4 regions of the Vibrio hippocampi genome follow, and region 1 is predicted to be linked to each of the others. Evidence: predicted binding sites of a transcription regulator. Region 1 holds the regulator's gene; each other region holds the start of a gene.
What was found. Region 1 encodes PurR, which represses purine synthesis genes. Its sites were predicted from a motif close to TNANGNAAACGTTTNCNTNA; they were not measured.

Region 1 (7,932 bases):
GTGATGCGGTCAAGTTTCATCTGTAAGCCAAACAGTGCTTCACTGACAAACTCCAACTCATCGTTGTTGTAAACGAGCTCTTGAATATCCAATAACTGGGTCTGCAACTCATCCCCCGCGGCTTGCAAAGTGTCTTGTAGCTCTCGGAGGTTGGCTGAGGTTTCTGACAGTAAGGACTCACAGTTATTGATCGCCTCACGCCAGTCTTTATTGAGCAGCTCAGCAATCTGTTGTTTAACGGATTGCTGATGTTCATCCATTACCCTCTGGTTAAGGTCAATCTGATCAAAGATCTCCCCAACAGAGTATTTCAGTACCGCAAACACATTTTTACGCCAATGCTCGGGGGTGCCGCCATCAGTGGCGGCTTGAGCTGCCTTTGCCATTTCATCTGCCACCATTGACAGTTGAATCGAAAGGCGCAGCTTAGAAAACTCTCGGTGACGGACGTAATAGTCTGTGATACCCATCGCCAATGGGGTCAAACGATAGATGCTCGCACCCTCATTGATATCACTGGTAAATCGGCTCAACAGCTTCTGTTTTACTAATTCATTAACGGCGTTATTAGCGCGAAATCCTGTGGCTTCACCCGTTGTTTCAAATTGCTGGGTGACGATTTTGAATGCATCATGCAGTTCGCCCTCCCCCAACTCTTCATCAAATCTTTCATTACTTAAGACGGCGATTGAAATCAGAAATGCCAGTCGTTCGGTGGAAAGATTTAATGCAAAGTCGTGCTGTTTCACCCAACCGACGAGTTCATCGATCGGTTGGTCAACAACCCTTAGAGTGTTTTCACTCATACTCTTTCCTGCTAATTATTGCTTTGCTGCTAAATTATCGTTTTATGGATAACTATCGCTTTACTGCCCATACATGAATGTATCGACCCATGGACAAGTACGGCTCTTGTCGACACAACATCTGTTCCAGTTTTAGAACATCCTCTGCGCTGTAATCGCCCATGTATTGTCTATTGCCAATGTAATCGCTAAATGAACGAATCCCGGATTTACCTTGAATGGTAAAACCGCTCTCCTCAATCCATTTGTAGACATCTTCTGGAACCAGTCCTTTTTGTGGCTGGAGCTTAAATCTCTTGCGGTGTGGCATGCCTTCTAATACGTGAGGAATGTTGCCACAAATAGCATTTTTAAAAACTAACCCATGATGGTTATAAAACATCACTGACGCAACGCCACCGGGTTTCACCTGGGCTAATACCGTTTCTAGTGCGAGTCGCGGATCTGCGAGCCACTCCATTACCGCATGAAACAGTGCCATGTCTACCTGATGATCAAGATGCTGCTCTAACTCTTGGACCGGGCAATTAAGCCAGCGATAATGCTCAAGTAGCCCGCTTTTTTCAACCGATGCCTTAGCTAGCTTCAACATTTCACCAGACAGATCACACAATGTAACATCGTGTCCTCGGCCTGCAATTTTTTGGGATACCTGCCCCAATCCACCACCTGCATCTAACACTTTTAGTCGTGTGTTGGTATCATCTAGCACGGTCAGTGCCGCTGTGATATCTTCCCAAACAATGGTTTGGCGGATCTCACCCTTCTCTGAGCCATAGATATTTTTGGCAAATTTGTGGGCAATATCGTCGAAATTACGGTCTTGCATCTGAGTTTATTAAGTTACTATAACCAGTCGTGCCGCTATTCTGTCATATAAGCGACAGGAATAAAGAGGTATCACCTCTTTTTAGCGTTAAGTGGTGTTTTTTCGGACTATTGTATGTTTGAACTGAAAAAAATTGTCTCAGCCTTTTTGATGCCGTTACCGGCTCTTTTGATTATTGGCTTTTTGGGTCTCGCCCTAATTATGTTTACGTCTCGACGTAAATTTGGCTGTTTGGTGGTTCTACTCTCACTGACCGGCATCCTGCTTATCAGTATTCAACCTATTTCTAACCGTTTGCTGTTACCGTTAGAACGCCAATACTCAGCATTTTTACCGGTAAATGAGCCCATCGATTATGTGATGGTGCTCGGTCACGCTCATGTTGTGGATAGTTCTATCCCTCCAACGTCAGAACTGAGTCCAACGGCGTTAACCCGATTAGCTGAAGGCATCCGTATATTAAGAATGTACCCTAATGCCAAACTGATTTTATCCGGCTACGGTCGTCATAGCGAAACTAGTCATGCTCGAATGATGGCTAAGGTTGCTCTAGCTCTGGGGGTTTCCAAACCTAACATTGTGCTTTTGGAAACAGCAAAAGATACCTGGGAAGAGGCGCGTTTGGCGACGGCTTATGTTCAAGACAGCAATTTAGTCTTGGTCACATCCGCGAGCCACATGCCTCGCGCTATGAATGAATTTACACAAGCAGGGCTTAAACCCTATCCAGCTCCAACCAACTACATCGCGTCCAAGCATCTTCTCAACGGTTGGGAGCGCTATTTGCCTGACTCTCAATATCTTGCTCAAACCGAACTATATTGGCACGAAACTCTGGGGTCACACTGGCGTGAACTGCAAGACTGGGCTGTCGATGTCAGTAACCTTGAGTTCGCCGAACCTGAAGAACCCGAGCTAAATGCAGTGGAAGTAGGAAGCGAAGATGAATTAGAAACGCTCGAAGTGAACGAAACCGAGACAAACGAGATTGAGGAAGTAGAAATTGAGCTAAACAGCGATTCAAGCCAACCTTAATTGTGCGACTGACACTCTGTTTTTTTAGATTCTATTCTGCCTTAACTTAAAAATTGACGGCATCAAAATACAGGCATTGCCATTGGCAATGCCTGTATTTTTTAGTCGGCGAACATATACCCTTCACCGTGTACGGTAATAAATATCTGCGGGTTTTTCGGGTCTAGCTCCATTTTAGCGCGCATGCGGCGGATCAATACGTCAATAGTACGGTCATTGGGTGCATCTACTCGATGACTGATCATATTAAGTATGCGCTCTCGGCTGAGCACCTGATTAGGATAAGAAGATAACGCCACAAGCAATTCATATTCTGCCTTGGTGAGTTTTACTGGTTCCCCACCATTCGTCAGTGAGCGGCGCTGTTTATCAAATATCCAATCACCAAAATGCAGTTTACTTTCTTGCTTATCACTACCTTTGTCCACCGGCGTTTTTCGCGCCAGAGCAATACGCCAAAGTAAATTCTTCACTCTGACCAGTAACTCACGATATTCAAACGGTTTCGTCACATAGTCGTCAGCGCCCATTTCGAGACCAACGATACGATCGATGCTGTCGGTGCGCCCAGTCACCAGCACAATACCGATGTCTGATTGGCTTCTTAATTCACGGGTAAGGGTTAAACCATCCTCGCCCGGCAGATTGATATCTAGCATCACCAGATCGACACTCGATTCAGACAGCACTTGTCTCATCTGCTCACCGTTTTCAGCTTCACTGACGAGATAGCCTTCGTGTTCAAAGTAACCCACGAGTTTGCTTCTTGTCACGACATCATCTTCGACGACCAAAACATGATATTTCATTGTTTCTACTTCTTCTAATCTTGACCCCACTGCCATTTTAAGCGTTACGCTTCAAGATACTAGCAGTGAGTCTATTTATTTAAGAAAACCTTGATTCAGCACCACGCCAATACGCACCCCATTCCTTATGCTTCAAAGTTTAGTTTTAATTTATTCATATTACTTTATATTGTTTGGTTTTTTTTCACATTGTGAGTGACTGTTATTCATATTTTTTGTCTACACTATGAATAACTTGGGTATATACCCATAGAATATTTGCTGGAGAGTACCAAAGTGCAAGAAGTAAAAGCCTTTAATGAACAACGCGCAGAAATCTACTGGTGGTTATCAAGTTTATTCACCAAAGAGTTAACAGAAAGTGAACTAGAGCAATATCAATCGCCAGAGATCCGCGCTTTCTTGTCTGGGTTAGGTGAAAACGAAGCGCTAAAACAACCTATCGACAAATTGGTGGACGCACTGAACCGTCTGCAGGTTCGCCACGATGCTCAACTCGAACTATCCGCCGACTTCTGCGAGCTTTTCTTGAAAAGTGATAAACATGGCGCACTGCCATACGCTTCAATTTATCTTGATAAATCCGGTCTTCTTAATGGCGAACCCGCTTTACAAATGCAGCAATTATTAACCAAGCACAATATTGCCGTCACGAAAGATCTCAATGAACCCGCGGATCACCTCGCCATTGAATTAGATTATCTTGGCAACCTCATTATTCGCAGCAACGAACTTGAGGCTGAAAAACATCTTAACGAAGCGTTCTCAGAGCAAGCTGACTTTATTGAGCAGCACCTACTCACTTGGATCGAACAATTCAGTCAAGCGTGTGAAAAACACGATGAGTTTGGATTTTATTCAGCCTGTAGTGCTCTATTAGTCGCATTTTGCCAATTAGACCTGACTTATCTGCGTCCTTAGGAGTCAGCGTAACTTGCCGATTCTATTGGAAATTCAGTGGCACATCTCGCCACTGATATAAATTTATACAGATTTACATTGCTTGCAATGGATGCTCGACATACAATTCGCCGTTTCAGCGATTTATAGTCGCTCTGGTTAACTTTAAATAGGCATGAAACCTTGCTTATTTACCACTTTCTCTTCGTGTCCGTTTTGAAGCAGAAGGTGAGATATTAGGATATCGCGATGGCAACGATAAAAGATGTAGCTCGTCTCGCTGGCGTTTCAACGACCACCGTTTCTCACGTCATTAACAAAACTCGCTTCGTGGCAGAAACGACACAAGAAAAAGTCATGGCCGCGGTTGACGAGCTTAACTACGCACCAAGTGCCGTGGCTCGCAGTTTAAAGTGTAACACGACCAAAACCATAGGCATGTTGGTGACCCAATCAACCAACCTATTCTTTTCGGAAGTGATCGACGGTGTAGAAAGTTACTGTTATCGCCAAGGCTATACCCTAATTCTGTGTAACACAGGTGGTGTATATGAGAAGCAGCGCGATTATATTCGCATGCTGGCGGAAAAACGTGTCGATGGTATTTTGGTGATGTGCTCCGACCTCACGGAAGAGTTGTTAGAAATGCTTGATCGCCATGCCGATATACCAAAAGTTATCATGGACTGGGGCCCAGAAAGCTCACAAGCGGATAAAATCATTGATAACTCAGAAGAAGGTGGCTATCTAGCCACTAAATTCCTGATTGGTAAAGGTCATACCGATATCGCTTGTTTAAGTGGTCATCTGGAAAAAGCCGTCTGCCAAGAGCGTATTGATGGTTATAAGCGAGCCATGACCGAAGCGGGCATCGAAATGAAAGCTGACCGAATCCTTGAGGGTAATTTCGAGTGTGATACCGCAGTCATTGCAGCAAACCGAATCGCGGCGATGGAAGATCGTCCAACGGCTGTGTTCTGTTTTAATGACACAATGGCACTTGGCTTAATGAGTCGCCTTCAGCAACTTGGTGTCAAAGTCCCTGAAGATATCTCTGTGATTGGCTACGATAACATTGAACTTGCGGAATACTTCTCTCCACCGCTAACGACGGTTCACCAACCGAAGCGACGCGTGGGTAAAAACGCCTTTGAAATTTTGCTTGAGCGTATCAAAGATAAAGGTCATGACAAGCGTATTTTCGAGATGCATCCAGAAATCATTGAGCGTGATTCCGTATTGGATCTCAACAGATAACTTTCATCAGCTAGCAATGTTTGTAATAAAAGCCCGACGCGGGCTTTTACTCTCATGACAGAACTAGTCGATTCATTGCTTTCTAACCACTCTATTTTTTGAACCAACATCACACTTCACAGGTCAAGCCTCCGTTATCGAATCGCTTTTCCTTTATTCTTTAGCTTGTCACGCACAGGGCAAACCACTTGAAAAGGTGGGACGCAAAGCCTCCGGCCTAAACCCAATCAGGTAGGTAGCGGGGTTACCGATGGCAGCAGAGGAATTAACAGCAAATTCTCAAACTTTGCTAACAATTAATAACCTCTGTTTTGCTAATCTCTCGGACCTGATCTAGGTGGCGTAGTTATAGAAACCGAGAAATAAGAAACATGGATAAACCTATCTTAACAAATTCGATGAAGCTGTTTTCCGAAATCGGCGTGGTCAAATCACGCTCAATGTTCGGTGGCTTCGGAATATTTATTGACGACACGATGTTTGCACTCGTCGTCAATGATCGCATTCATATTCGTGCAGACAAATCAACGGCAACCAAATTTCAGCAACTGGCATACCATCCTTACGTTTACCAAAAACGTGGGTTTCCTGTGGTCACCAACTATTTCGCGCTACCTGACGCTTATTGGCAAACCCCAGAAAAGATCATTGAGTACGCAAAAGAAGCATTACAGGTGGCTAAGCAGGCCAAGATTGCCCAACAAAAACCAACCTCGATTCGACTTAAAGATCTTCCGAACTTGCGACTCACAACCGAACGCATGCTAAAGAAAGCGGGCATTGATTCGGTGTCTGAATTGCAACAACAAGGCTCCGTAGAAGCTTTTAAAGCTATCCAACGCACACATAAAGGCAACGTGAGTATCGAATTGCTATGGGCGCTTGAAGGCGCAATTGAGGGCAAACACTGGTCGGTGATTCCCCAAGACAAGCGTCAGCAGCTTGCTGAGTTAATTTAATTCGCGTTGGTTGGCTTGGCTGAAAGGCGAAAGACTTCGCTGAGTCATGAGAAATAGTAACGACTTTTTCAGACCCATTTAATTTACTATTGATGAAAGTTATTCGCTCATCCACCTGTCTACTAAACTATAGAGTGATATAGACAGAGGATAAAAAAGATGACGAAGCAAACTCATGACACGCCCAAGCGCTCCCCAAGTAAAAAACTCATTGTCGGGGTGTTACTGGTTATCCTCGTTGTTTGGGCGGGTATCCATTTCGGTCAATATCTGACTCTTGAAAATGCTAAAGCTCAGCAACTCGCGTTAGCGGAATTTATTGACGCTAATTTTGTTTTAGCGACATCAATTTACTTTTTTGCGTATATCGCTATTACCGCATTTTCTATACCCGGTGCCGCTGTAGTGACGTTACTAGGTGCCGCGCTGTTTGGTTTTTGGACCAGTTTAGGCTTAGTTTCATTCGCGAGTACAATTGGCGCAACACTCGCCTTTTTAAGCAGTCGGTTTTTCTTGCGCGACTGGGTCCAATCCAAATTCGCTTCTAAGTTAACCACCATCAATGAAGGCGTTCGTAAAGACGGCGCATTTTACCTGCTGTCATTGCGCCTTATCCCGGTATTTCCTTTTTTCTTAATCAATCTCTTGATGGGATTAACCCCGATTAAAGCTAGTAAGTTCTATCTGGTGAGTCAGTTAGGTATGCTTCCGGGTACCGCGGTTTACCTTAATGCTGGTACGCAGTTGGCGAATATTGATAGCCTAGCAGGTATCGTTTCTCCGACTGTACTCGCTTCTTTTGCATTGCTTGGCTTGTTCCCAATAATCACCAAGTGGTTAATGAACAAATTTAGACAAACACCACAGGTTCAAGAATAGATGAAGATATTTATTGCCAACTCCCCTGCTGAAGCCCATATCGCACATCAGCAGTTAGTTTCGCAGGGAATACAATCTGAGGTACGAGGAGAGTCGTTGTATGGATTGCGCGGTGAAGTGCCGTTTGACGAAAGTACTCTACCTTACGTGTGGCTAATAGACACGCGTCGAGCACCGGAGGCTAAACGTACCATAGAAAATTGGCAGATCAACCTATCAAACGCGGGAGAAGGCTTAATGTGGCTTTGCCAAGCCTGTGAGGAAGAAAATGAAGCGCAATTCGATATTTGCTGGAATTGCATGCAACCGAATATCAGTGAGGTCAAATCTTAACAGGCGCGTACCGAACGAATAAACGCGATGGAGTAACGATTAAACTCTTCTGGACGTTCCACATTACAAACATGCCCACAGTCGTTAATCTCTAGTAATTGACTCGACTTATGCTCTGCGACCAT
Region 2 (7,932 bases), on a different contig from region 1:
GTTTACCCGTAAATGTGAGGTTTTGCCCGCAACTGACACAGCGGTAATTTGCCTGCCCACGTTCCACCTTGTTATGACGACGAATGGTCATGGATGTACTGCGACAGCCACACACATATTCAAAGGTTTTACCTTGAACGGAGCGGATGTTCATGCTGTGGGTGGTGTTGGCAGAAACCGAGAAGACTTGTTGCATGACTGCGCGCCACTCTTTTCCGTGCGGCTTTACTCGTCCAAAACAGGCGTAGGTGATCAGATGGGCCGCTTCGTGTGCGATAACTTGAGTGAGAAATGCGTCAGGGTTTTCGGCAAATAAAACGGGGTTTAACCGAATTTCCCAAATCTGTAGATACGCCTTGCCCGCCGCTTTGCCACGTAAGTCAAACCTCAAACTCGGTTTCGGGAATGATCGAGAGAAATAGTGCTGTGCTTGTAGCATGCAATCATCAAGCGCTTGCTGAGCCTGCTGCTTGAGTGAAGGAGATAAACGGTGTTGCAAGGAGAAACCACTAATAAAAACTCACGTAGAGCTGCATTGTATACCCACACCACTCAAAAGAGAACGTCTTGAGTGGTGTGGCGTCGGGGAATATTTATGGGTGGTGTTTCTTGTAAATGGTTTCGTGATAAGCGTGCCAAGTGCCATACCCTAAGATGGGCATTACGACGATCATTCCGAGTCCAAAGGTCGCGAAGCCGACCAAAATACCGGCGCAGATAATAAATGCCCAAACAATCATCGCAGGTTTGTTTTGACTCACGGCGTTGAAACTGGTGAAGACGGCCGTCATAACGTCCACTCTTCGCTCCATCATCAATGGGATAGAGAACGCGGAAATGCCAAAAATAAGCGCCGCAATGACAGCGCCCACCGCTGAGCCGATGATAAGGAACGGTGCAAAGTCAATCAGTGGCGCGCCTTGAACCGACGGGTACAGAGCATGCAGAAGCGCGGCAATCCTCATCCAGAAAATCATCGCAACCACCAGTATCACAGCAAACGCCCATTGCGAGGTGGAATTGCGCCCAATCGCTTTCATTGAGTGCAGTAGACTCGGCTTATGACCCTTTTCTCGTTCCCAAGACGCATCATATAACCCGAGAGCCAGAAAAGGACCGATCAGCATGTAAACCACAAGGCTTGGCATTATGACGAGGTGAGTACCTTGCCACTGAACAAGTTGCACAATGGCAACGGCCGCGGCAGTGAAGCAGAGTCCATAAAATGCGCTAATAATAGGCATGCGAATGAAATCATTTAACCCTAATGCTAACCAATGAAGCGGTGCTGAAATGGATACCTTTCGACATGGAATCGTTCTAGCGTATTCAGTGTCTTTGACTTGAGTCGTACGCTGGAAGTCTTCAGTGTGTACAGTTCGAGGCATAATTCCTCCCTGATGAGACAAACTGGCAATTAAAAAATTTGTACGAAGTAAGACGACCATTGAGGTCATCGTGTACTTCAAAAAGGTTTTTTCTATTGGCGGAAAGTCAGTCGTCAACAGGCGAATGGCTTAGTCCCCGCTCAATAACTATTGACCTAGTTGTCAGAAAACACAATGTTTCATTGGTTTGATGTAGTAGGTGTGAACCGGTTGTATTAGGTGGTACCAAGCTCTGATTTAATTTAGAACATTGAATTTACTTTGGTTATAAAAAACAAAAAGCTCTCAGATAGTCTGAGAGCTTTTTTAAAGATATTGCTTATTCGAAGATGACTTGTTTGAAGATGACTTAGACGGATGAATCAGTCAGTCACCCGCAAGGCTTACTTCAGACCAGCAAATTCACGCAGAATAGCGGCTTTGTCCGTCGCTTCCCAAGGGAACTCTTCGCGACCGAAGTGACCGTAAGCAGCCGTCTTCTTATAAATAGGTTGAAGAAGATTTAGCATCTCTTGTAGGCCGTAAGGGCGTAGGTCGAAGTGCTGACGTACTGCTTCGATAATGATGTCCTGTGATACTTTTTCAGTACCGAATGTCTCAACCATGATAGAGGTTGGATCCGCTACACCGATAGCGTATGAAAGCTGGATTTCACAACGGTCAGCTAGACCTGCAGCAACGATATTCTTTGCTACATAACGTGCAGCGTATGCCGCACTACGGTCTACTTTTGATGGATCTTTACCAGAGAACGCACCGCCACCGTGACGAGCTGCACCGCCGTAGGTATCAACGATGATCTTACGACCGGTTAGACCACAGTCACCCATAGGACCGCCGATAACGAAACGACCGGTTGGGTTAATAAAGAAGTTAGTCTCTTTGTTGATCCACTCTGATGGAAGCACTGGCTTGATGATCTCTTCCATAACCGCTTCACGCAGTTCTGGCGTAGAGATAGAGTCACAGTGTTGAGTCGAGAGTACCACTGCATCAATACCAACGATCTTGCCTTGGTCGTACTGGAAGGTCACCTGAGATTTAGCATCTGGGCGCAACCATGGTAGCGTGCCGTTCTTGCGCACTTCCGCTTGTTTTTGAACTAGGCGGTGAGAGTAAGTGATTGGCGCTGGCATCAGGATTTCGGTTTCGTTTGTTGCGTAACCGAACATGATACCTTGGTCACCGGCGCCTTGCTCTTTTGGATCGGACTTATCAACACCTTGGTTGATGTCTGGAGACTGCTTACCGATGGTGTTTAGAACGGCACAAGAATCAGCATCGAAACCCATATCAGAGTGAACATAGCCGATTTCACGGACTGTTTCGCGAGTTAATTCTTCGATATCTACCCACGCTGATGTGGTGATTTCACCACCGACCATGACCATGCCAGTCTTAACGTAAGTTTCACAAGCAACACGCGCTTTAGGATCTTGTTCAAGAATGGCGTCTAGTACTGCGTCTGAAATTTGGTCAGCGATTTTATCCGGATGTCCCTCTGAAACGGATTCAGAAGTAAACAGGTGCTTAGCCATGGGAGCTCCAATAAAAGGTTGTTTGAGTAAGCCGATTATCCAAGGCTCACTTCAGGGAAATTCAATATATGTTGTAGGTGTATCTACATCTAGACGTCTATTCTAGTCATGGATGTCTGATAAGCAAGTGATTTTTGCTCTATCTTACGAGCAAATTGCTTTTATCTTATAGCCAAACGTTTGCTCTATAGCTAAATCAAAAATGCACCTTGCGCCTTGTAACCTTAGCAAAAGTGACCAAAATGTTAGCTTGCTGCTGATTATCTACCCGCTTTATCTCTCGAATGAGGCAGTTAGGGTACAAAAAGTTTGCGCACACTCTAGGGCTTTGCGACAATACTCGGCGCTGAATAATCGATCAGCAAAGAAAAACTTGGATTTCGCTTAATGCACTCAGGAGCAGACATGTCTTCTCGTAAACAACTCGCAAATGCAATTCGTGCTCTTAGCATGGATGGTGTTCAACAAGCTAACTCAGGTCACCCAGGTGCACCTATGGGTATGGCTGATATCGCCGAAGTTCTTTGGCGTTCTCATTTAAATCACAACCCAACTAACCCAAACTGGGCTGACCGAGACCGCTTTGTTCTGTCAAATGGTCATGGTTCGATGCTGATTTATTCTCTGCTTCACCTAGCAGGCTACGAGCTATCAATTGACGATTTGAAAAACTTCCGTCAACTGCACTCTAAAACGCCAGGTCACCCTGAGTACGGCTATGCTCCAGGCATCGAGACGACAACAGGTCCTCTTGGTCAAGGTGTTACCAACGCGGTTGGTATGGCATTAGCTGAAAAATCTCTAGCGGCTCAGTTTAACAAAGAAGGCCACGACATCGTTGACCACTTCACTTATGTCTTTATGGGTGATGGTTGTTTGATGGAAGGTATCTCTCACGAGGCGTGTTCACTTGCTGGTACGCTTGGTCTTGGTAAGCTGATCGCGTTCTGGGATGACAACGGCATCTCAATCGATGGTGAAGTAGAAGGCTGGTTTACTGACGATACACCTAAGCGTTTTGAGTCTTACGGCTGGCATGTGATTCCTGCGGTTGATGGTCACGATCCTCAAGCGATTGAAGCTGCGATCCAAGCTGCTAAAGCAGAAACAGGTAAGCCAACACTTATCTGTACTAAAACGATTATCGGTTTTGGTTCTCCAAACAAAGCGGGTTCTCACGACTGTCACGGTGCACCACTCGGCCACGACGAGATCAAAGCGGCGCGTGAATTCCTTGGTTGGGAACACGGTCCTTTCGAAATCCCAGCAGATATCTATGCTGAGTGGGATGCCAAAGAAGCTGGTCAAACAAAAGAAGCGGCATGGAACGAGAAGCTTGCTGCTTATGAAGCGGCTTACCCAGAGCTGGCTGCTGAGTTTAAGCGTCGCGTCAATGGCGAGCTACCAGCACAGTGGGAAGCGGAAACCAGCAAGATCATTGAAGATCTGCAAGCAAACCCTGCCAACATTGCTTCACGTAAAGCATCACAAAATGCACTAGAAGCTTTTGGTAAGATGCTTCCTGAGTTTATGGGCGGCTCTGCTGACCTTGCGCCATCTAACCTAACAATGTGGTCTGGCTCTAAGTCATTGACGGCAGATGATGCATCTGGCAACTACATTCACTACGGTGTGCGTGAATTTGGTATGACAGCCATTATTAACGGTATTGCGCTACACGGTGGCTTTGTTCCTTACGGTGCGACTTTCCTTATGTTCATGGAATATGCACGTAACGCAATGCGTATGGCTGCTCTGATGAAAGTTCAGAACATCCAAGTTTACACTCACGACTCTATCGGTCTGGGTGAAGATGGTCCAACGCACCAACCCGTTGAGCAGATCGCTTCTCTGCGCGTAACGCCAAACATGAGCACATGGCGTCCATGTGACCAAGTTGAGTCTGCGATTGCGTGGAAACATGCTATCGAGCGTAAAGATGGTCCAACATCGTTGATTTTCTCTCGTCAAAACCTTGCTCAGCAAGATCGTGACGCAGAGCAGCTAGCGAACGTTGCCAAGGGTGGTTACATCCTGAAAGACTGTGACGGTGCGCCAGAGCTTATCTTGATTGCGACAGGTTCTGAAGTTGAGCTGACAGTGAATGCTTACCAAGAACTGACGGCTGCAGGTCACAAAGTTCGCGTGGTTTCGATGCCATCAACCAACGTGTTTGATGCTCAAGATGATGCTTACCGTGAAGCGGTACTTCCAGCAGCCGTGACTAAGCGTATTGCTGTGGAAGCAGGTATTGCGGATTACTGGTACAAGTACGTTGGCTTTGGCGGTAAGATCATCGGCATGACGACGTTCGGTGAATCTGCTCCAGCGGGTGAATTGTTCAAGATGTTTGGCTTCACCACTGAAAATGTGGTTGCGACAGCGAAAGAGTTACTCGCTTAAGCGAAACAACGACACTGAAATCAGTGAAAGCCGAGATGTGAAAAGCATCTCGGCTTTTTTTGTTTCCACCTTGAGCCTGCCCTTAATGATCCGCTAGTATGCGAAGCAGGATAGATAAAACGGAATGACAAGAGATGTTGAAGGTTGCCATTAATGGTTTTGGCCGTATCGGGCGAAGTGTGGTTCGAGCGATTTATGAAAGTGGTAAGAACGAGCAAATCCAAGTGGTTGCTATCAATGAGCTAGCTCAACCAGAGGCGATGTCGCACTTATTGCAATACGATACTAGCCACGGGCGTTTTGCCTACAAGGTCAGCCACGATCAAGAGCACCTGTATATTCAGCATCAAGATGGTCGCAGTGATGCAATGCGAATCCTACACTTATCGGATATTGCTCTACTTCCTTGGCGCGATCTGGATGTGGATATCGTTCTTGATTGTACCGGTGTATTTGGCAGTCGCGATGATGGCTTGCAGCATATTGAGGCGGGCGCTAACAAGGTACTGTTTTCTCATCCAGGTGGTCATGATTTAGATAACACTATCATTTACGGCGTTAATCATCAGACACTACAAGCGGATCATAAAATCGTCTCCAATGGCTCTTGCACCACCAACTGTATTGTGCCGATTATTCAAACCTTAGATGACGCTTTCGGTATTGAGTCAGGCACCATTACCACGATTCATTCAGCCATGAACGATCAGCAAGTCATCGATGCGTACCACAATGACCTACGAAGAACCCGTGCCGCGAGCCAATCGATCATTCCCGTTGATACTAAGTTGCACAAAGGGATTGAACGGATTTTTCCTAAGTTTTCCAATAAGTTTGAAGCGATCTCTGTTAGAGTGCCGACCATTAATGTCACCGCTATGGATTTAAGCGTCACCATTAAAACCAAAGTAAAAGTTAATGACGTAAATCAAACCATTGTTGACGCATCTCGGTGTACATTATGCGGCATTGTTGACTATACTGAAGCGCCGCTTGTTTCCACGGACTTTAACCATGATCCACACAGTGCGATCGTCGATGGTACTCAAACCCGAGTGAGTGATGGCAAGCTGGTTAAAATGCTGGTTTGGTGCGATAACGAATGGGGATTTGCCAACCGAATGTTGGATACGGCTCTCGCCATGCATGCTTTTTAAGCAAAAATTGAGATGTCGTTAGGCAAAGATTAATTTTGAGGGTTGAAATTAATCCATAATCGCTCAAAATAGTAAGTAGTTTATGAATTCTTAGACTTGGCAAGATGCCGAGTTTTCAAAAACATTGTTAATTTAGTTGAGAGGACTAAAAATGTCTGTAATCAAGATGACTGACCTGGAACTAGCAGGTAAACGCGTATTCATCCGTGCTGATCTAAACGTACCTGTAAAAGACGGTAAAGTAACTTCTGACGCTCGTATCCTTGCGTCTCTACCAACTATCAAGCACTGCCTAGCAGCGGGCGCTAAAGTGATGGTAACGTCTCATCTAGGTCGTCCAACTGAAGGCGAGTACGCGGAAGAGTTCTCTCTACAACCTGTAGTGAACTATCTAAACGATGCACTAGAGTGTGAAGTTAAGCTAGCAAAAGATTACCTAGACGGTCTTGAATTAAACGCTGGTGAGTTGGTTGTTCTTGAAAACGTTCGTTTCAACGAAGGTGAGAAAAAGAACGAAGAAGCCCTTTCTAAGAAGTACGCAGCACTATGTGACGTATTCGTCATGGACGCATTTGGTACGGCTCACCGTGCTCAAGCTTCTACTCACGGTGTTGGTATGCACGCAGCTGTTGCTTGCGCAGGTCCACTACTGGCTAACGAACTAGACGCACTAGGTAAAGCAATGGACAAGCCTGCTCGTCCAATGGTTGCTATCGTAGGTGGTTCTAAAGTATCGACTAAACTGACGGTTCTTGAGTCTCTATCTAAAATTGCTGACCAACTTGTGGTTGGTGGCGGTATTGCTAACACCTTTATTGCAGCTGCGGGTCACAACGTAGGTAAATCTCTATATGAAGCAGACCTTGTAGGTACTGCTAAGAAACTTATGGATGAGTGTGCAATTCCAGTCGCAACAGACGTTGCTTGTGCAAAAGCATTCGATGAGAACGCAGAAGCGGAAATCAAACACGTATCTGAAGTTCAAGACGACGACATGATTTTCGACCTTGGTCCTGACTCAACGGCAGAATTGGCGAAAATCCTAAAAGATGCTAAAACTATTCTATGGAACGGTCCTGTAGGTGTATTCGAATTCAAGAACTTCGAAGCGGGTACTGAGGGCATTTCAAAAGCGATCGCTGAATCTGAAGGCTTCTCTGTTGCAGGTGGTGGTGACACACTAGCAGCAATCGATAAGTTTGGTATTAAAGCTGATGTGTCTTACATCTCTACTGGCGGCGGTGCATTCCTTGAGTTTGTTGAAGGTAAAGTACTTCCAGCGGTAGCTATGCTTGAAGAGCGTGCTAAGGCTTAATCATCCTTTTCTTTGAAGCGGGCATTGCCCGCTTTTGTTTGTACTGCAATAGGCAGTTTGGCAATGATGCCGTGTTAGCCCATCGTTTCTATTTAGAAACACAATTTACGGTATATAGCGGTTGCCTTTTT
Region 3 (7,932 bases), 270 kb from region 1:
GTTGGTAACGTATTAGGCGAACTAATGAACCAACTTGTTGGTGACTTTACTAGTAAGGTACGTAAAGAACTACAAACAAACATCACTCAAAACCAACCTAAAATGATGTCCATCAATAAGCAGGTTGTACTCTCGGTTGATACTAACTTAGAGCGTCCACAAGCAAGACGGGTAACTTTCTCTACTGAGGGTAACAACATCTTTTACCTTGAGTTTGCTATGGACAAAACCGAATTTATTCAAATGGAAGAATTTGAAGTTCAACCAGAAGAAACACCTGATGACATCATCGAACAGCAACGCGCAGCGAAACAAGAGCGTGAGATGCTGAGTTCAAAAGAGGATGACAATCAAGACTTATTGGATGAGTTGGGTATCTAACTCAAATCCTTACCAATAGTGACCAAGAGGGTGCCGAATAGGCGCCCTCTTTTCGTTTACGACGCCGCTGCGACTTTAACTTTTTAGTAAAAATCGTTAAAATAGCTGCCTTTTCTTTTGCGGTAGAGATTTAATTTTGTCGGTGGATAAGCAAAAAGCCCTTAAAAAAATTGCTAAGTGTTTAGAACTTGGTAATTCAGCTAACGTTAACGAAGCTGCAAACGCCATTAAAATGGCTCATCGCTTGATGCTCAAGTATGGTCTTGATAAAGACGACATCGAATTCATTAAGATGGGTAAAACCCAATCGACTCACCTCTTGCCGACGAGCATTAGTTCAACCTTGTTGCGCATTATTCGCGGCATCAATACCAAGTTTGGTGTCGAGGCAGTGTTGTTAAATCACAAAGGACTAAAGCGCGTTGAGTATATTGGTGAAGCTGACCGTGCCATTTTTGCTGCGTTTGCGTTTGATATTATTTATCGCGAGATGAATGAACAAACGGGTCAATTCCGCAACAGCTTTGCAGGCTCAGGGAAGTCGACCACTGAAGTCACAAGGCGCGTCAATTCATTCGTTTCTGGTTGGATTGAGGGCGCGCTCGAAAAACTTCCCGTGATAACACCAGATGATGAGTCTGCCAATAAGATCAACAATTACATCGACAAAGAGTTTAAAAACATTGATCGCGAAACTTTTAAGCAACAGCTCAAAGAGGCGATGAAGAATATTACCGCCGACTACGAAGTTGGATTAAAAAAAGGTCGCACTGTCTCAGTTAATCGCCCAATTGATGGTGCTCAAGCACCGAAGATGTTGAAATAGCCACGACGAATCGGACAGTTCAAGGAGTGAAACCGGTCATCTATGTATCGACATCTAACGCGAATTAATCTCTCTGGGCTACTTGTGCTCACCGCTTCATGGAGCTGCATAGCCGCACCATCCGTCGCCCAACTTGAACAACTCGCAGCAAGCAACGACCCTCAAGCCCAATATCAATTGGGCTTAGCTTATGAAACCGGTGAAGGCGTTAATAAAAACTTGGTAGAAGCCACCAAGTGGTACCGCATCGCCAGTGACAACGGACATCAGGCGGCTCGCTTTAACTATGCTCAGGCATTGGAACTCGGCACAGGGACCAAGCGAAATCCCAGCAAGGCGGCACTGCTTTATACTCAATTAGCGGTAACGGGACAAAACGCTGCCTTCGCCAAGTTAGGTAATCTCTACAGCCAATTTGATATTGAGATCCCATTAGAAGATCAAGCGGTACTTTGGTATCACTTAGCCAGTGAAGACTCCCCTCAATACCAAGACGCCTACAACCAAGCGCTGCAACGTCAATATAATGCCCGTCAAAAGCGCCAAGTTGATGCCTTGCAGCAAAAAGAGCAACAGACCCTAAGCGCGCCACTCGAAGTCATTGATGCCACTCCAATAAAAAGCAACGCGCCTTTCCCTTGGTTGCACTTAATGTACTTATTGTTGATAGGAATACTGTCGGCGCTATTCATCACTCGAGAATTTCGCCGTAGACAGCGCACCAGCGCAAGTGAACAATCGACCCAACAATTAAGACAGCAAATAGAACTTCAACAGCAGAAAATCAAACAACTGACAAAGCATATCAAGATCATAAGCGAACGTTACCAAAACGTTGCCAATGACCAACCCACCTCTCCTGACGCACAACTGCAACTCGCCTACGCGCGATTTGGTTTCGACTTTGCTGATAGACAGAACCTCACGATTCGTCATTTGAAACAGCGATATAAAAAACTTTCCCGCGTATACCATCCTGATGCGCAAGGCAGTGAAGAAGAAATGAAGCAGTTAAACCTTGCTCTGGATGTCATTCTTAATCGAATCAAGCAAAACCGTAAAGCGTAGCGGATCAGTGATAGTATTTATTTTACTTATTGAAATTATTGACCTTTCTAATTAATCATACAAATACTGTGATCACGCTTGAGTAAATGACACGGATTGAAACGTTATCGTCACCGAGTTAGCACGACTATGTAATAATGCAGCGCGACAATACTAAAGCAATTCTACTAACGAGGATAACCATGCGTACTTTTTCTATAGCGGGTGTTTGTGATTGGTGTAAGAAACCGAGTATGGTCACCAAGCACGAATATGTCGACGGCAAATGCAACCATTCATGCCAAGAATGCAACGACATCGCTACTCTTGATGTTCGACAATTTAATCTCGAAGAGCTGGCAATTAGAGCCAAGCACGCCGAAACGCTTCTCCAAGCCAGTTAAAAACAAAAACGCCTCTGCTAAAGAGGCGTTTTTGTTTCTACACTCCTAAAGATTCCACAGCCCAACCTCCCGCCCTAGCGCCTAATTTCTATAACCTAGCGACCTTCCCCTAAATCCTGCCGACAAAAAAATAACCATTTTTGGTAAAAATTGCTTGATTTATCCGCAAAACAACAATACTGTATATTCATACAGTATGTATATAAGGACAGCAAATCATGCATTCTCAAAACATTTACACCGGTTACAAGCAAGCATCAAACACGGTAAGCGCTACTGCTCGCCAAGCCTCACTATTGAACGATGATATCCTTTGTAAAGTGAACCAATTGATTAGCAAAAAACAGTGGGTATTAATGACTGCTGAGTGTCCTCGTCCTACTATGGCACAAGTCAGCCGCTTCCATGCATTAGGTCAAAATATGGTTCAAATGAAACCATCCCACACATTGAATCAATTCCAAGTGGTTGAGAAAGCGATTCGCTCTGGCAATGCTTGTGCTGTGATTGCTAATGGCACTTTCTCTACCTCAGAACAGGCGCGCCTTCATACCTTAGCGATTGAATTTGACTGTGAACTTATCTATCTCAATAGCGCGCACCGCCTGCACTAACTTGTTGTTAAACTGTCGCGACGTTCAGATCGGCTACAGCTCTATTTTCAAATTGACGGTATGATTGTCACCCGTAAATCGTCGAACGAGCGTTAGACGCACCACCCGTATTGCTGGCTGTTACCCTGCTAATTTTGCTGTCCTAATTCACCCTAGCCTATTCATAGGGTGAATTTTAATCACTCCCGCCCCCGAATTAACACAAATTGCGCAAACGTTTGCTATTTCTCTGGCAGCGAATAATAGTTCTGGTATTATGCGTGGCATGTAAACGAGCGATTATGCTTTTTGTCCTTTGTCGTATATTTCGACACCAACTATAGATAGGAATGTCTACATGAGCCTTGCTAACCAAGTTCTTGCTGTTAACGACGATCTTCCCATTCGCACCGACAAGCCGGTACATAGCGGAAAAGTACGATCCGTCTATTGGTTAACTGAAGAAGATAGCCGTCGCCTAATCAAACAGAAAGGTTACGACGTTGCTGAAGATGCACCACTCGCCATTATGGTGATCAGCGACCGCATCTCTGCCTTTGACTGCATTTGGCATGGTGAGGGCGGAATTAAAGGTGTACCTGGAAAAGGCGCAGCACTGAATGCTATCTCAAATCACTGGTTCAGCCTGTTTAAACAACAAGGTCTTGCAGACAGCCATATTCTAGATATTCCCCACCCATTTGTTTGGATTGTACAAAAAGCGCGCCCAGTGATGATCGAGGCGATCTGCCGCCAATACATTACTGGCTCTATGTGGCGAGCTTATGAGAAAGGCGAACGCGAGTTCTGCGGTATCACACTACCAGAAGGCTTGGCAAAAGATAGCAAACTTGATGATGTGCTTATCACCCCATCTACAAAGGGCATTTTACGTGGTATTCCTGACGTGCCAGAAGCGGACGATGTGAATATTACCCGCAGCAATATTAGCGATAATTATCAAGCGTTCAACTTTACCCAAGCACAAGATATTGACCGCTATGAACAGCTGCTTAAAGAAGGTTTCTCACTGATCAGTAATGCGCTCGAAAATATTGAGCAAACCTTTGTTGATACCAAGTTTGAATTTGGCTATGTCACTGACGCAAGTGGCAATGAAAAGCTGATCTATATGGATGAGGTAGGTACACCGGATTCATCGCGTATTTGGGATACACAAGCTTATCAAGACGGTGACATTGTTGAAAACTCCAAAGAAGGTTTCCGTCAGTTCCTACTGAATTACTTCCCTGATCCCGACATCTTGCTCAACAAAGAACGCATGCCTGAACGCGAAGCCCTTGCGAAAGATAATGCGCTACCGCTTAAAGCATTAATGGATGTTTCTGACACTTATGTCGGTATTGCCGAGAAAATCACTGGTCAGAAAATAGTACTGAGTGACGATCCTAAGCAAGAAATCATCGATATTTTAAGAAGCCAATACGATCTTATTCAAGATTAACTAACTTAAATTGCGGCATTAAAAACGACAAAGAGAGGATTAAATCCTCTCTTTGTTTATTTAGCTTTTTTTACCTAGCATGGTTAAGCCAACAAGCAAAACACTAACAAATACAAAAGTAGCGATAAAACCCAGTTGTTGTTACTCGGCAATATCTCTCAAAAGGTGACAATTAAAGTCATGCTTTCCACGCTAGTTGTTAATACTCCCCCACTAACGTCAGTTACATCATAGGCAAGATAGATACAACAAGGTCATCATTACCTACCATGGGCGAAATGTTGACTAACGCTCGCTGCTCAATCGACGCAATTTGCCCCTGTTCAAGCGCGTAAGGCATCGCGATCTTTAGCGCATTCACCTGATATTGACGAGCTAACTTCATTAACTCGACCAAATTTTCCTCATCGCTATGACCACAAGCTAACGAAGTAAACGCTTGGTCAAAAAGTCTATCGTGGGTATTCAATGTATCTTCATTATATTGATTTGACTTGAAGCCAAAACTCGGTGCGATTGCAGAAAACAACTCGAGAAAAGTCCATTTTTTACTGCAGGACGCTCCTAAGAAACTGGTATAGTCAAATTCCACTTCCACACTGTCTTTGTTGCACATAATCACTCCAGATTAGAGAACACCGACCGTTACTATTAGTGATGATGTTGCATAGCGCAATAGGATATAAAAAAATAATCTTTATTACAGAGATTAACTCCAAGACGTGTATAAAAATGCTTTTTTTGCAACATCAAAGAAACCAATTTGCTGCATAGTATTACTGGAAAATAACCAATGACTCACTCTGTTATCTACTGATATTTTTCACTTTATATCGATCACTCGACTGGCTTTTTGATACTTAATTCGCCACCCCGACCAGACCGGCAACTCTTTCCGTTTAGGGTCCTCTTTTCGAGCGCCCGACTCATAAGTCAATTTCACCAGTTTTGCTTTAGCTAAATACTCCACCGATAACGTCAGTCCGCTCAGGATCACTTTAAGCGGGAAACGCTGAGCAAAGTCGTCATATTCCCAATCCGGAATCCCCTCAAAACTAAAATCTTCGGCTTCAATCAACTCAAGATCATCCCACTGTGTCACCCCAAGATCGTTCAGTTGCTTCTCAAACCAAGCCTTTAGATCGATATCTTGCATTTGAAACGACGGAGAGGATAGTGTTTGATAAAGCTGCCAATGATACTGTTTTTGATACATGGCTTGCGCCAGTTCAGGATAGCGCTCTCCTGCACATATCTGGTCTGCTATCACACCACAGATATGCTCTGTTGCCAGTTCGCCCTGCCGAGTGGCAATGGTGCGCCCGGCATAAACCAGTTTTTCTTGAGACACCATGCCATGCTCGGTATCAAGCAGTCCATCTGCCTGCCATTGTCCCAGATTTAATGCAGCAACTTGCTTAAACGATACTGGCATCATCACAGTCGCCAGGGTTAGCGTCTGTTTTACTCCGCGTCCCGGTAGGCTATGAGTATCTAACACCAAGGCGGCTTCAAAATCAGCAGGAATACGCGTCTCCCTTGGGAGCAAGGCTTCTATCTGACCGTTGGACATCGCATCTTGACGCTTTTCACGTCGAACAAACAGCAGCGTGGCGTTCGCTAATACGATCTGTTCAATCAATGCCTCTCTTTGATAACGAGAGGCGACTTCAAGGCGCGGTAGTTGATACAATTCTCGCATCTGTTCCGACAATCCTTGCGCTTCAAGACATCGTTCCTTATCAAGAGTCACGCCAGTAAACTCTCGCCCCCGAACCAAGCTAATGAGCAATTGCACATCACAACCAAACGGCTCTTGTTTCGCCAGTTGTTCACGTTGCTGTTCGTTATTTGATACTTGGTATAACCGCCCAGCAACACTGAGCGCGGCGACCAGATCGATACACGCCTCCTGAGTGGCTTTGCTTGCCATCTTGTTGACTAAATCTGCATACAGAATATCGACGGGAAGTGGCGCAAGTCGCCGACCATGCTCAGTAATAACGCCTTGTTCATCGAGTGCTCCAAGATCCAGTAACTGCTTATTGGCGCTATCCAAGGTCTTCTGCGGTAACGGATCAAGAAACCTTAATTGAGGCAATGAATAGTGACAACTTGCTGCTGCCAACATCGGCTCAGTCAGCGCCTCACGCTGCAACTCCGGCGGTGTCGTTTTAATTAATGCCGCGTGTTGACCGTACAAGCGAATGCATCGTCCATGCATCACACGCCCTGCCCGACCCGCTCGTTGTTTGGCACTACTTTGAGAAATATGGCTGAGCATTAAGGTGGTGCGACCATTTCGTTGCTGGTTTCTGCGCTCTAAACCCGAGTCAATCACCAAACTAATATTGGGAATAGTCAAAGACGTTTCAGCCACATTGGTGGCAAGGACAATTTTTTGCTGTGACTGTTGTGATAGCGCAAGATTTCGTTCTGCATCAGTGACGCTGGCGTGGAGAGGCACCACTAGAACATGGTCGAGCTTAGCTCGTAGGATTTGCATCGCCTGCTGGATCTCTTTTCGTCCGGGAACAAACACCAAGATATCGCCTTGCTGTTTATCTAGTTGCTCCAGCACTTGCTCGGCAATACGCGTATCAAGATGTCGTGCGTCAGGAAGATGCGAGCTATCTTTTGCCGCATACTCAATGGTGACCTCATAATTGCGTCCTTGAGCAGTCAAGCGTTTAGCATCAAAGTAACGGGCGAGCTTTTCTCCCTCAATGGTGGCAGAAGTGATCACCACTCTATGCTTTTGATGATGTTTCAACATAGCGACTAACAGGTCCGTGTCCCAGCGCCTTTCATGAAATTCATCGACTATAATGGTGCTAAATTGCGCTAACCTATCCTGTTCAAACCAACGCAGCGCCACACCCGGTGTTGCGAATACCACTTTCGTCCGCTCGGTGAAGCAACTGGCAAGCTTAATCGCATAGCCTATGGTTTCTCCCTCTTGTTCATTCAGGGTCTGAGCTAAATGACTCGCTAACGAAGTACACGCAATACGGCGCGGTTCAATCACCAAAACGCGACCGCTCTCCATTGCCCAAAGTGGTAAACGAGTCGATTTACCGGATCCAGTTTCTGCTTCGACGATTAAATGATCAGTTTTCAGGGCAGATTGAAATTGTTGCTGTATGGAATCGATCGGTAATGAGGTCATGCGGCTATATCGTGGTTCAACGTGATGATTAGACCCAGCAGCATATC
Region 4 (7,932 bases), 510 kb from region 1:
GGGGCAGAATGGATGAAATCAGTGGTTAAGCATGTGCCTTTGAATGCCGCACTGTTGTTATTAAGTGGGGGGATTTTTTACGTTGACCTGACAATCCCTCTCGGCGTCGCAGCAGGTGTGCCTTACGTGACCGTGATTCTTGTTTCGCTCATCTCACAACGTCAATCTACCATCTTGATATGGGCAACAGCGTGTACGCTGCTGACACTGTTTGGTTATTACCTTTCCCCTATTGGCAGCGAAACTTGGAAGGTGGTCACCAATCGAATATTAGCCATTTATGCGATTTGGGCAGTGGCGATAGTCTCTATTGTAGTAAAAGAGCGTGCACGAACACTGTCGAAATTGGAGCAAAACCTAAAATTGTCCGAGTCTAGGGCGACTCTAGGTTTAGTGGCGGAGTATACCAAGGACGCGATCGTTATTACCGACAAACAAGGTTTGATCACTTGGGTTAATCAAGGATTTATATCTCTGTCGGGTTATCAGTTAGACGAGGTGCTAGGTAGCAAGCCAAGTTCCTTGTTACAGGGGAAAAAACGGATATTTCAACGGTAAAACGGTTATCGGAAGCGGTGAAAGCTGCCAAGCCTATTGATTGTGAAATCATCAATTATCATAAAGATGGCTCGGAATATTGGATAGATATTTCTATTTCTCCGGTATTTGAAAACGGGGAGTTGGTGAAGTTCATCGCTGTTGAGCGAGATATTACCCAGCGTAAACAGCTAGAAATAAAACTACAGACGGATAGAAACCTAGCGCTAAGCGAGAGTGAGCAATCCGAGAACTTGTTCTACTTGCTTAACTATTTTGTTGTTCAACAAAACAAACTAGCGCTTAAAGGCATGAGCGAAAAAGAGGACACTAGAAATTCTAGGGAACACCTAGAGTTGCTGGAGAGCGTCCGGCATCACGTGGCATTTATGGCAAGCCATGATAAAAACCAGATGCTAAGTACGCCAATAGCCCTGCAGTCATTGAGCCAGAGCTTGTCGCAAGATTTTGCTAAGTTCGCGACTAAAATGGAATTTGCCTATAGCGGCAGTATTGATGATTCCGTTGAGTCATTGCTGGTGGCCGGTAATGCAGAGACTTTATTTCGTTTTGCGTTTCATTTAGCGATGCTTATTGCGCTAACACACCGCCCTGATGCGATGACCTTACAGGTAAAAGCCAGCGTCAAGCAGGATAAAGTTCAGCTACAACTCGAGTTTATTGTGGAAGACCATGGTCAGCTACTTGAGCTGATACAAAAGTTAGTGACCTCGGATTATGATTCATCTTCGCGGTTGATGGCTGCTTTAGAGTATGCCCATAGAAAAGCGGTCACTTCTATCAATGAAAGTCATGGGCAAGTAACCAGTGGCTTATCGGGCAACAATAGCCGCTTTAGCCTCAGTCAAACGGTTGATTTAGTCGAAGATAACAAAAGGCAAGGTAGTGCCGGCTATAAAATCCTTATTGCGGAAGATAATAAAGTGAATACCATCGTGCTGACGAAGCTATTACAGACGCTGGGCTATGACACGGTTGATACGGCAGTGAATGGCAAACAGGCGGTAGACATGGCTAAAGACAATCGTTACGACCTAATTTTGATGGATAATCATATGCCGGAGATGACCGGACTTGAGGCGACCCAGAAGTTGAAACAACAGCATGCCATTGATGCGCCGATCATCGCCTGTACCGCGGATACCTCAGAACAAGCGACACAGGATTTTCTCGATTTCGGGGCGCAAAGCGTCATATATAAACCGCTAAAGAAAGCGCTATTGAGTCGAGAAATTGATGCAGCGAAGTCGGGTGCGAGAGCCGAATTGGCATCTTGAGTCCCAAGCGCATTGTGATTCCCAGTAATAAGAACTTAACTCATTCTCTCGCTTAAGACTTGCGTTTATTGGTTAATCATAAGTAGAAAAAAACCGACCAAGACTTTTCACGTGATGAAGTTTAGCATTTTGCAATTTATGCTAATGCAGGTTGCAAATTCGTTGCAATCTACTGACTAATTAGGTGATAAACTAATGACTTAGGTAGCGTAAGAGGTAATCTTAATTACCTTTTTATTACATTGCTTTAGCATTTATTTGCCTCTCAATATGCAATGATATTTTAATCTTCGCGAGTGCTAGCAAACTTGGCACGAACTATGATTGGACGTCATGTCAACTTCAAAAGCTACCTTAAGGGCAAACCAGTTGAAAGACTGGGACGCAAAGTGACAGCACTGATGGATATAGCACTAATGGATATATAGTGGGCTGCGCTACTAGGTGAATGTAAATTCATACTTAGGGCAATATGACATGGCGTATAACAAAACGTTACTCTCAACACTTCTCGTCGGGGCAATGGTCTCTTCATCCTCCTTCGCCGCCGATGACGTGACATACAGTCAAAGCTTCGGCGCTGAATTACTCCCAACACCTCAGGTGCAGGAAGACTTCAATAAAGGATCTTGGTCTTTGGTGCAATTTAATGACGCACCAGATAGCGCTGATATCTTGCAATTGCTTTCTTTACTGGTCGACCGTTCAGATTTTGCCACTGGGCAGGTCGTGAACGGTGCGATTGATGGTCAGATTCACTTTGAGACAATATGGACTCGTTCTACCTTAAAGGCGATGCTGGGTCTGGATAATTTCAAAGCGCTGCGTCAAGACTATACCGTCAAAGAAATTCGTACCGCTGTGAATGACGTCTGTGCTCCGGTACTGGAACTCGGTACTGCAGCAACATATGGTGCGCCGTATAATATTAAATCGAATGAAGTTAACTATATCGCAGAGCTAGACAGTGATTCTAAGCACTGTACAGGGCGTTCGGTCACCGTGGGTACGGCCGCGCCTTTGCCGATACTGGGCGGCAACCCTGCAAACGTTCGTATTCGCTCTTTCGTTCCAACGGTGCCAGGTGCGACTTATAGTATGGATGTTGAGTTTCAGAAGCGCTCAACCAACAGTCGTGATGTCGGTGACTTGATTGTGAGAGTCGGCGGTGAAGTAATGAGCGTTGCGGGTGTTGATGGTATTGATTGGGATACGGGTGATCAGCGAGCGGTGTTCCCAACAACCCCAGCAGTTGTCGACATTAATGAGCTTGAACATGGCTTCTTTAAAGGAACGGTGACATTTAAGGCAACACGCTTCTTTACACCGATTAATCTGCGTGACAATGGTATTCCCGATTCGTATGGCGTATTGGTCGATGATGTGACCGTGACTCAGACGCAGCCTAATGAACTGTATGATTGGTGTTCGATGCTGTTTAAGGCGCAAAGTAAGAATCTAAAACTGTGTCTACAAGGTAACGATGAATCGAGTGACAATTTCTTTAGTTGTGATTTCGACAATTTAATCGGTCGTAATGTGAAAATAAAGAGAAAGACGGAAGGCGGGCACAGTCCTGAACTCATTCAAAATTTGACTGGCGATCAGGGATCGAGCACTTTCTTCCGTATGGGATTAAATGCGCGAGTCACGATACCGATGGCGGGTAGAGGCTGCCCAATCTACAACAATACCTTGGCGCTGAATGAGTTTACCAATAACTACCCAGCGGAAACGTTTAGTGACTATCCAGAGCAGGGTACAGTGACGGCTGTTTTAAGATGCTATGATGCTAATGAAGACAGTATGTACACCAGAAACGTGGTGTTGAATAAGGTTGAAGAAGTCGACTTAACTAGCGGTATTACTCCGGATGATGACGAGACACTTCTGCGTACTAATCAAGAGATCTTTTACACCTTTGACGGTGATGAAGATAAGTCTTGTCGTTTAGTCAAGGTTCGAATTAAAGATAAGACGCCACGCATTTCGCCAACCTCAATCAGTCATGACGGTATTGATATTCAAGGCTTGCGTATCATTGTCAACGAATAGCAGGGTGATAAAGCGGCAACCATTCGTTCAATAATTTTGAACTATTAAGCCTCTCTTCCTTTACTGCAAAAGGAGAGAGGCTTTGTTTATCGGTGAGTGAGTTTATAGCCGAGTAAGTTTATAGCCGAGTAAGTTTATAGCTGAGTCAGTTAATAACTGAGTGAGTTTACAGCTCAGTTTATTTCTTGCTAAGCGGCTTGAGGTTGAACCAGAGGCGTAGGCTCAATGGCTGTTTGATGACGCTTTATCACAAAGCGCAATCTCAACAACATCAGAGCGGCGGCGACACTGAGACCGGTTAAGATGCCAACCCAAAAGCCTTTTTCGCCCATCGCAGGGATAATATGGTCAGTTAAACCTAAAACGATACCCAAAGGTAACGCGAGCCCCCAGTAAGAGGCAATCGCTAATATCATCGGCACTTTAGTATCCTTGTAACCACGCAACGCGCCGTTGGCTGAGGTTTGCAGGGCATCACTAAATTGGTACATAGCGGTGAACAGCAGTAACGTCGCTGCGGTCGCGCTGACTGCCGGATCGCTGGTATACAGCCTGATAATGGTGTCAGGAATGGTCAAGAACATAACGATAGAGACCAAAGAGATCAATGCCGCGACCACAATACCAATTTTGCTACGCTCAACCGCACCAAGGTGATCTCTCGCACCGAGTGCGTGACCGACACGTATGGTAATACCAAACGAAATACTCATTGGGATCACATAGGTCATGCTAGACACATTCAGCGCGATTTGCGCCGCTGCGACGTTTTCCGCACCGATACGACCAATCAATAGCGCGATAACCGCAAAGATACTGCCGCATACTGCAATATTCATCCCAATCGGCAAACCCAGTTTAAGCAGATGTACCATTTGGCTCGGCTTAGGTTTGATATCGCTAAACTGGATGATGCGCTTATAGTGGTGATGGGTTTTGATATAGGAGTACAGTAATCCTGACATCATCCAATAAACGATGCTGGTTGCCCAACCACATCCCACAGCGCCCATTTCCGGCAAGCCAAACTTACCGTAGATCAGTACATAGTTGATGGGAATATTGACCAATAGCCCGAACACAGAAATGATCATCGGCGCTTTGGTGTTGTTCATCCCCTCACAAAAGCCATTCATGATATAGAACAGGGCGATACCGGGAACACCAAAGGCGAGCGCAATCGCGTAGTCGCTGGCAATAGGTATGATCTCTTGAGCCACGCCGATCCACTCAAGCAGAGGTTTAGCGTTAAGCAAATAGGCAATCAATAACACGGAAAACAGCAATGCCAACCAAGTCATCTGTAGACATTCAGTGGAGATACTTTTTAGGTCTCTTGCGCCACGATGAAAGGCAACGACGGGTGTCAGCGCCATAATGGTGCCGCGTAGCAACAGCAGCACGGGAATCCATAGGCTGGTGCCAAGAGCAATAGCCGCGAGATCCGCCGCACTGACTTGACCGGCCATGGTGGTATCGACAAAGCCCATAGCTTGGGTTGCGAGTTGGGTAAAGATAATAGGAATCGAGAGATGCATTAATGCACCAGATTCACGAGTAAAACGAGAAAAAGGAGAATTATTCGTTTGCATGATGTGTATAAACACCTATAGAAATGCACGAATGATAGCAGGATGGCTGGTGTGCATTTTAGGGTGTGCCGTTAAGACGGCGCCAATATAAACAGCTTGATTTGTCGAGTCAAGAGTGGAGATATTTTCACCAGTTATACACTTATCTTTAAGAGAATGAATAATGGTGAACTGTTGGTGATGTGACCGATTGCGCAAACGATAAAACTGATTGTCAACTGGGAAATAAAGGAGTATCTTCTCGCCCTTTATAGCGATGCTGTCAGTAACGCTATCGGTTTCGACTGTTCACCATGGACGTGTGATTATACCCAAGTTACCTCGCATCTTGAGATGACTTGGGGATAGGTCAATTTTTAATATTTAGATGTTTACTAGCCCCACGATGGATCGATTTAGGGAGCTTTGCCGTTTTACTTCTACAAAGGTACAACCATGTCCAACAATACCTCAACGCCATCCGAAGCGGACAAACAGTCTGGTCATCAAAGAAACAACCGTTGGCTAGATAACTACTTTATGATTTCACAGCGAGGCAGCAGCGTTCGCCAAGAGATCCTTGCTGGTGCCACGACGTTTCTTGCCATGGTCTATTCCGTTATTGTGGTGCCGAATATGTTAGGAGCGGCAGGCTTTAATCAAAGTGCGGTGTTTATTGCTACCTGCTTGGTTGCGGCTTTTGGTTCTTTATTAATGGGTCTGTGGGCTAAGCTACCACTCGCCATTGGTTGTGCGATTTCTTTGACGGCTTTTACCGCCTTTAGTTTGGTGCTAGGGCAGGGTGTTTCGATTCCTGTTGCACTGGGCGCGGTGTTCTTGATGGGTGTGTTGTTCACTGCGATTACCGTGACCGGCGTTCGTCAGTGGATTTTGACCAATTTACCTTCAGGCATTGCTCATGGTACCGGGATTGGTATCGGTCTGTTTTTGCTGCTGATTGCGGCCGACGGTGTGGGTCTGGTGGTAAAAAACCCACATGCAGGTCTGCCGGTTGCGCTGGGTGAATTTACCTCTTTTCCTGTGATTATGTCGATTGTTGGTTTAGCGGCGATCATCGGTGTTGAAAAGCGTCGTGTTACTGGTGGTATCTTGTTGGTGATTATCGCCATTTCGGCGCTTGGGCTGCTGGTTGACCCATCGGTGACGTATCAAGGTCTGTTTGCTCTGCCATCATTCGGCGGCGAAAACTCTCTGATTGCTTCTATGGATATTATCGGCGCGCTAAATCCTATCGTCCTACCAAGTGTCTTAGCTTTGGTGATGACAGCGATTTTTGACGCTACAGGCACCATTCGAGCCGTTGCTGGGCAAGCGAATCTTTTGGATGATCAAGGGAACATTATCAATGGTGGCAAAGCACTGACCGCGGATTCTGTCAGCAGCATATTCTCTGGCTTTGTTGGTGGCTCGCCAGCAGCCGTCTATATCGAATCGGCAACGGGGACAGCCGCGGGCGGTAAAACTGGGCTTACGGCGGTGGTGGTAGGACTGGCGTTTTTAGTCTTGCTGTTCTTGTCGCCAATTAGCTACCTTGTTCCGAGCTATGCAACGGCTCCAGCTTTGATGTATGTCGGTCTATTGATGCTCAGCAATGTCACTAAACTGGACTTTGATGATCTGGTTGGCGCACTGTCGGGCTTAGTGTGTGCGGTATTTATTGTTCTAACCTCAAACATCGTGACTGGCATCATGCTGGGTTTCGTCTGCCTTGTTGGTGGTCGCCTGATTGCTGGTGAGTGGCGTCAATTGAATCTGGGTACGGTATTAATTACCATCGCCTTGGTGGCGTTCTACGCTGGCGGTTGGGCGATCTAGAACTCAGGTTTCTGCTCGCTGTTGTTACCGTTAAGACATTTATAGTGTTCAAGCCTGTGGTAATGCCACAGGCTTTTTTTCGTGTTAATTTTTGTTCAGTAGTATCGGCAGTGACTATGTTGTAGCGTAGATATTTGCAGCGTAAAGACTGGCAGCGCAGAGACACACAGCGAGTTGGGAAGTTAGGCTAAAGCTGTCTGGTGAATAAGAAATGTGAAACAGACGATAGGTGCGAGTAGATTGAAGTGCTGTATGGACGGGGAGGGAAGCCCAAAAACGGTGAAACCCCGACAGTTGGTAGCTATCGGGGTTTCGAATTTTTCAGATTACAGGGTTGGTAAGACCGAGAATCTTTCTATATGCAAAAGGCTGGATTTAATCCGAGTAATTCCTTGGTAGGGAATTAGATACGGATGAAGTCCATGTGCTCAACTTTTGGCTTGAATGCGTGGCGTTGAACATCTTGTGGCTTAACCTTAACTTCTTCGCCGCCGATCACTAGAGTGATTGCTTCGTAGAATTCAGGCTTGTCCATTTGGTTTAGTACTTCGTCGTGTGCTAGAGCGATAGAAACAGGCGCTGCTTCACCACCGTAAACGATTGCTGGGAATTGGCCAGCGTGACGTAGGCGGCGG

Region 2: metK (methionine adenosyltransferase) is a predicted target of PurR. The motif match lies at 3,095-3,114, and genes of this name have one in related genera.
Region 3: L9Q39_RS06655 (phosphoribosylaminoimidazolesuccinocarboxamide synthase) is a predicted target of PurR. The motif match lies at 3,479-3,498, and genes of this name have one in related genera.
Region 4: L9Q39_RS07665 (NCS2 family permease) is a predicted target of PurR. The motif match lies at 5,749-5,768, and genes of this name have one in related genera.

Annotation. Positions count from the first base shown of each region.
Region 1 covers NZ_CAKLCM010000002.1:669,335-677,266, reverse strand. The annotation lists gene mukF (chromosome partition protein MukF) at 1-806, opposite strand, end outside; gene cmoM (tRNA uridine 5-oxyacetic acid(34) methyltransferase CmoM) at 859-1,635, opposite strand; gene elyC (envelope biogenesis factor ElyC) at 1,750-2,670, shown strand; gene torR (two-component system response regulator TorR) at 2,772-3,479, opposite strand; gene torD (molecular chaperone TorD) at 3,756-4,400, shown strand; gene purR (HTH-type transcriptional repressor PurR) at 4,629-5,636, shown strand; cyclic di-GMP riboswitch class I at 5,805-5,888, shown strand; gene L9Q39_RS05520 (TfoX/Sxy family DNA transformation protein) at 6,008-6,595, shown strand; gene L9Q39_RS05515 (TVP38/TMEM64 family protein) at 6,755-7,474, shown strand; gene L9Q39_RS05510 (putative signal transducing protein) at 7,475-7,807, shown strand; gene L9Q39_RS05505 (alpha/beta fold hydrolase) at 7,804-7,932, opposite strand, start outside.
Region 2 covers NZ_CAKLCM010000001.1:466,827-474,758, forward strand. The annotation lists gene L9Q39_RS02325 (SprT family zinc-dependent metalloprotease) at 1-499, opposite strand, end outside; gene L9Q39_RS02330 (DUF2189 domain-containing protein) at 594-1,388, opposite strand; gene metK (methionine adenosyltransferase) at 1,772-2,926, opposite strand; gene tkt (transketolase) at 3,332-5,329, shown strand; gene epd (erythrose-4-phosphate dehydrogenase) at 5,464-6,486, shown strand; gene L9Q39_RS02350 (phosphoglycerate kinase) at 6,638-7,801, shown strand.
Region 3 covers NZ_CAKLCM010000002.1:935,130-943,061, reverse strand. The annotation lists gene L9Q39_RS06680 (DUF3334 family protein) at 1-381, shown strand, start outside; gene L9Q39_RS06675 (DUF2786 domain-containing protein) at 524-1,207, shown strand; gene L9Q39_RS06670 (tetratricopeptide repeat protein) at 1,250-2,275, shown strand; gene L9Q39_RS06665 (hypothetical protein) at 2,458-2,658, shown strand; gene L9Q39_RS06660 (hypothetical protein) at 2,877-3,272, shown strand; gene L9Q39_RS06655 (phosphoribosylaminoimidazolesuccinocarboxamide synthase) at 3,610-4,716, shown strand; gene L9Q39_RS06650 (transporter) at 4,940-5,332, opposite strand; gene L9Q39_RS06645 (helicase-related protein) at 5,540-7,885, opposite strand.
Region 4 covers NZ_CAKLCM010000002.1:1,176,546-1,184,477, reverse strand. The annotation lists gene L9Q39_RS07690 (ATP-binding protein) at 1-16, shown strand, start outside; gene L9Q39_RS07685 (PAS domain S-box protein) at 13-558, shown strand; gene L9Q39_RS20635 (response regulator) at 576-1,835, shown strand; cyclic di-GMP riboswitch class I at 2,185-2,280, shown strand; gene L9Q39_RS07675 (hypothetical protein) at 2,313-3,890, shown strand; gene L9Q39_RS07670 (MATE family efflux transporter) at 4,079-5,482, opposite strand; gene L9Q39_RS07665 (NCS2 family permease) at 5,918-7,297, shown strand; gene rplY (50S ribosomal protein L25) at 7,701-7,932, opposite strand, start outside.